Labilibaculum antarcticum: one gene and its partner. The protein of the gene in region 2 interacts with the protein of the main gene of each other region in a pairwise test. Links are inferred from orthologs where the notes say so. Each region holds a gene or a part of one and is shown on either strand. Other genes may lie near its edges.

Evidence for each region. Proteins that work in one complex are often made in the same cells at the same time.
Region 1: the proteins of def (region 2) and ALGA_RS07280 interact in binary tests that used the Escherichia coli proteins (3 or more experiments, as listed by UniProt). The link is inferred for Labilibaculum antarcticum from one-to-one orthologs.

What each region holds. Positions count from the first base shown.
Region 1 is NZ_AP018042.1:1,863,695-1,866,542, reverse strand. The notes cover bases 1-2,769. They hold ALGA_RS07280 (aspartate-semialdehyde dehydrogenase), read right to left. Parts: upstream 1,996-2,769; coding sequence 1,006-1,995; downstream 1-1,005. Other genes in these bases: ALGA_RS07275 (lamin tail domain-containing protein), read left to right, coding at 2,090-2,769; hflX (GTPase HflX), read left to right, coding at 1-882. Also shown: more of ALGA_RS07275, read left to right, coding at 2,770-2,848.
Region 2 is NZ_AP018042.1:3,292,515-3,295,559, forward strand. What follows is about bases 49-3,014. They hold def (peptide deformylase), read left to right. Parts: upstream 49-1,237; coding sequence 1,238-1,792; downstream 1,793-3,014. Other genes in these bases: ALGA_RS12975 (hypothetical protein), read left to right, coding at 49-572; ruvX (Holliday junction resolvase RuvX), read left to right, coding at 779-1,201; ALGA_RS12990 (DUF6588 family protein), read left to right, coding at 1,966-2,991. Also shown: more of ALGA_RS12975, read left to right, coding at 1-48. UniProt on the Escherichia coli protein: Removes the formyl group from the N-terminal Met of newly synthesized proteins. Requires at least a dipeptide for an efficient rate of reaction. N-terminal L-methionine is a prerequisite for activity but the enzyme has broad specificity at other positions.

The DNA.
Region 1 (2,848 bases), 1.4 Mb from region 2 along the record:
ATTCTCGATATATTTGCCAGTCGTGCTCAAACAGCAAATGCTAAGACTCAAGTGGAGTTGGCTCAGTATCAATATTTACTTCCACGATTAACAAGAATGTGGACTCACCTTGAGCGTCAGCGTGGGGGAATAGGTATGCGTGGTCCTGGAGAAACACAGATTGAGACTGACCGAAGAATAATTCTTGATAAAATATCCAAGCTTAAGGAAGATTTAATAAAAATTGATAAGCAAAAAGCAACTCAGCGTAAAAATCGCGGGAAAATGGTTCGTGTTGCTTTGGTTGGTTACACCAACGTGGGCAAGTCGACTTTAATGAACATGATTAGTAAATCTGAAGTGTTTGCTGAGAATAAGCTTTTTGCAACATTAGATACTACTGTTCGTAAAGTAGTTATTCAGAATGTGCCATTTTTATTGGCCGATACTGTTGGATTCATAAGAAAATTGCCTCATAATTTGGTCGAATCATTTAAATCAACCTTGGATGAGGTTCGTGAAGCAGATGTAATTTTACATGTCGTTGATATTTCTCACCCTAATTTCGAAGATCAAATTAAGGTTGTTAATGAAACAATGCTCGAAATAGATAAGCGTGAAAAACCAACATTCTTAGTTTTTAATAAAATTGATGCTTTCACTTACGTGAAAAAAGATGAGGACGATCTTTTACCGAAAACCAAAGAGAATTATAGTTTAGAGGAATTAAAGCAGATGTGGATTGCAAAAGGAGATACTCCTTGTTTGTTCATTTCGGCAATTCATAAGCAAAATATTGAGGAATTTCGCGAGGTAGTTTATGATGTAGTAAAGGAAATTCATTCAGCTCGATTTCCGTATAATAGTTTTTTATATCAGGATTATTCTAATTTGATGGATTAATCCTTAGGGAATATAACTAGTTTTTAGTTAGTGTACGAATGGGTTTCGTACGTGTGAAGTTAGTGCTATTCGCAAATAATACAAAGGCCAATGAAATTGTTTTCATTGGCCTTATTTATAGTGTTATACAAGATTGTTTTTCCCAAGGAACTCTGCGATTTGAACCGCATTTGTAGCTGCTCCTTTTCTAAGATTGTCTGAGACAATCCAGAGGTTTAAAGTGTTTGGATTTGAGAAATCTCTACGAATTCTGCCAACAAAAACTTCATCTTTTCCATGTGCGTATTTTGCCATTGGATATTCGTTATTGTCCAAATTATCTTGAACAATTACGCCATCGGTTTCCGAAAGAATTTTTCGGACTTCATCCAAATCAAAATCATTTGCAAATTCGATATTTACCGATTCAGAATGTCCGCCAACTACAGGTACTCGTACCGCAGTAGCAGTTACTCTGATGCTATCATCTTTTAAGATTTTCTTGGTTTCATTAGCCAGTTTCATCTCTTCTTTGGTGTAGCCATTTTCAGTGAATACATCACAATGAGGAATACAATTCTTGTCGATTTCGTATGGATATGCCATTTCGCCTTGAATACCATTTCTCTCATTTTCAAACTGCGTAACGGCTTTAACACCAGTTCCGGTAATTGATTGATAAGTTGAGATAACTAAGCGTTCCATTTTGTATCGCTTATGCAAAGGTGCAAGAGCAACAACCAACTGTATGGTTGAGCAATTTGGATTTGCAATAATTTTGTCTTCTGTGGTTAAATCGACAGCATTGATTTCCGGAACAACTAATTTTTTATTCTTATCCATTCGCCATGCCGACGAGTTATCAACAACAGTCGTACCTACTTTTGCGAATTCAGGAGCCCATTTTAAAGAGGTGTCCCCACCAGCTGAAAAGATTGCAATTTGTGGTTTTAATTCAATTGCACTTGCCATACTGATTACTTTGTATTTTTTTCCATTAAATACAACTTCCTTTCCTACAGATTTTTCACTGGCTACAGGATATAATTCACTAATCTGAAAATTTCTTTCTTCCAGAACTTCCAGTATTTTCTGACCAACCAGACCTGTGGCGCCAACAACTGCAATTCTCATAACATAATTCGATTTAAATAATTGATTATAAATTTGATTATAGTTAAATTAGCTTCTAATTCAAAAAGCAACTCAAATTTAAAAGGAATTTTCCATGAAAAAAACTCTTTGCCTTAAATTGTTTTCATTGCTGTTTCTATTGAACAGTAATTGTTTGTACGCTGATGATATCTGGGAAATAAATTTTGCCAATGATATTGGAAAAGGTTATTGGAGTAGTTCTTCAGATATAGTAGGAATTACTGATTGGTCTTTGGATGTTTCTAACTGCACTCTCTCTGATGACGACGATTACGTGATGGTTGTAGGAACGGGTGGTGGGAGGTTTGAAGCCAAGGATTGTGATGGAGAAGCGGTTTGGAGGAGTAAGTTGGTTGACATTTCTGGCTACACAGAGATTTCAATTTCTATGTTATTAGCAGAAACGGGAAGTTCTACAAATTCAAGTAAATATGCAAAAGCATACTATGTAATTGATGGCTCAGAGGAGATTATTTTTGAATTGAATGGTCAGAATATTGGTAATTGGGGGAGTGTAAATGCAACTCAATCTGGTTTAAACGGATCCAGTTTGGAAATAATTGTCCGGTTGAATAATCCAAATGCAGGCGATTTGGTCTATTTTGATAATGTTGTAGTAAACGGAACTGCAATTGTACCAGAAAGTGATAATCTAACTCAAATTCTGGCTTCTGATAATTTCGTTGAATCGGTTCAGTTCAACACAAATAATAATACTTATAAAGAACTGGCTTTGCCGTGTTTCCGATTTATTATTGATGAAACAGTGGAAGCAACAGATGGCTTACCAACTAAACTTGCGAAAATGACTTTCTATAATTCTATTCCTGAC
Region 2 (3,045 bases):
TGGAAGATATTGCAGACATACGCTTTGAGGCTAAAAGACTGCCGAAAATAGCTAAGGATACTCTTCCCATAAAGAATGAGGGAATGTTTTATGAAGTTCGCATGGGGGCGCTAATTGGGAATAAGGATAATAAAAACAATGCGCCTTTTAGTATGTTGCTATCGGGAAGTTATTTGTTTGAGAATGGAGTGTCGTTTGGTATTGGCGGCGGCTATGAGGCTTATGATGTGGCACAAATGCCTTTGTTCGGAGAGATTAAATATTATACTACAATGAAAGGAATTAAATCCTTTTTGTTTTGTCAGTCAGGATACTCATTCGCACTTGAAGATAAGGATGATCAAAACTATTATTTAAATGGGGCTAATGATATTGATTCAAAAGGGGGTTGGTTAATTAATCCTGGAGTAGGTTTTGTATTTGGAAATAGTGCGAATACTAATTTTACTTTAAATATTGGCTACCGATTTCAAAAGATGGAGCAAAAATGGCACAACACATATACCGATGATACGGAATATTTAAGACATGAAATTAATCGTCTGTCAATTCATCTGGGGCTGATTTTCTAATAAAAGCAGTCTGTTTTTTAATTGTTTCGGAGATTATTCTTACTCTCAGAAAAAAATCAGGATTAGTCCTGATTTTTTTATTTGGTTCTGTTTAGGGTAAAATCTTTCTCTATATAAGCTTCTCTTGTCCTCATTTTTGTAGAAATTGATAAAATTTAATCAGTTTCTTATATCTTTGCAATTCAAAATTAGTTTAAATAAGAAATTTGGCACGAATTATAGCGATCGATTACGGAAGAAAGCGAGTAGGACTTGCTGTCACCGACCCATTACAAATAATTGCCAATGGTTTAGATACTGTTGCGGCAAAAGATGTTTTAACCTATTTGGAAAAATATTTTGAAACGGAAAAGGTTGAATGCATTGTTGTTGGGTATCCAAAGCAAATGAATAATGAGGATAGTGAATCGGTAAAATATCTAAAGCCTTTTTTAGGGAAATTGAAAAAAAAGTTTTCCGATATGCCAATCGAAATGGTAGATGAAAGGTTTACTTCGAAAATTGCTTTTCAAACCATGATCGATGGTGGATTGGGTAAGAAAGCAAGAAGAGATAAAGCAATGATCGATAAAGTGAGTGCTACTATTATATTACAATCGTATATGGAAACCAAAAGAAATCTATTTTAGGATTTGTTTGGATTTAGATAATTAGAGAGATAAATAATGATTTTACCCATTACCATTTACGGTCATCCGGTTTTAAGGAAGGTCGCTAAAGAGATTGATAAGGATTATCCTGAATTGCAGAAATTTATGGATGACATGTGGCAAACCATGTATTTTGCCGATGGAGTTGGATTAGCTGCTCCGCAAGTAGGGCGATCAATAAGAATGTTTGTGCTCGACTGCTCTTCTTTTGCCGAAGATGAACCGGAATTGGAAGACTTCAAGAAAATGTTTATTAATGCGAAAATTACAGAACGCACTGGTGATGAATGGGCCATGTCTGAAGGATGTTTGAGTATTCCTGGTATAAACGAGGATGTTACTCGTTCGGAAAGCATTAAAATAGAGTATTACGACGAGAATTGGGAGTTTCATCAGGAAGAGTATTCAGGTTTTGCAGCCCGGGTTATTCAACATGAATACGATCACTTAGACGGAATCTTGTTTACCGATCATTGTGCCCCTCTAAAAAAGAGATTGCTAAAAGGAAAGTTAACAGGTATCTCGAAAGGGCTTTTTAAAGCCAAATATCGATTTACTCTCGCAAAATAATTTCATAACCTTACCCTTTCGGTAGGGTTTTTTTATTGGAAATCGGTTTGTATATATGTATGGGGAAATCCTGAAAGGCGGAGTTGCGTTACTGAATGTTTATAATTTAGTAAACAAATTTATAAAACCTTCGTACTAGCACGTGTTGACTGATAAACTAACTTAAAGTTCTTATGATGAAAAAATTATTACTACTACTTATTTTTCTTGTTCCATTTTTAGGCAAATCGCAGGATATCGAGCAATTCCTATTGGCAGGAACAGAAGATGCATCTAAATTGACTGAAAATTACGTGAGACCTGTTGCAAAAGGCTTTATGTACGGATTAAATAACGGTTGGTATTCAACTGCTCGAACACATAAGAAGTTAGGTTTTGACATTACTTTTGTTGCCAATCTAGCTAAAGTTCCAGGGAAAGATGAGATGTTTAAGTTTGTGGAAAGTGATTATTCCAACATTACTTTAGCAAATGGATCCAGTGATATTCAAACTTTAATGGGCGGTAATAATAACGCGACCTTACAAGCAAGCATAGATGCGGGCGGAGGAACATATAATCTTGCAAATTTCAGTATTCCGGATGGTATTGGCAGTGATTTGCCTATGAATGCAGTTCCAACAGCAACATTGCAAGTAGGCGTTGGAATTCCTGTAATTGATGCTGATTTGAAATTGAGATACCTTCCTAAAGTCGGATCATCTGATTTAGAAGTTGGAATGTTTGGTATTGGAATTCAGAAAAGCTTAACGAAAATATTGAAAATTGATAAAACTCCGGTTGATGTTTCTGCATTAATCGCTTATACAAAATTGACCTCAGAGTATGATATTCAAGGGGATTCAGGTTTTGACGGAAGCGGTCAGTTGATGGAATTTACAACGAATGCCTATACAATTCAGGCAATTGCTTCGGTTAATTTAAAACTGATTGAATTCTATGGTGCTGTTGGTTACAATACAGCAAAAATGGATGTAGACATTAAGGGAACATACGAATTGGAATATACTGATGTTAATTCAGGTACAACTGTTGCTTCAGAAACCTTGGTTGATCCTGTATCGGTTGATTTTAAGGCAAGTGGTGTAAGGGCTACCATAGGTACTCGTTTAAATATGGCGTTTTTCAAAATATTTGCCGATTATACAATTCAGGAGTACAATACAATAACTGCGGGAATCGCATTTAGTTTTAGATAATTTTTTGAATGCATGACAGCATTCTGTGCATTAGATAGATAAGCCCTTGTTCCT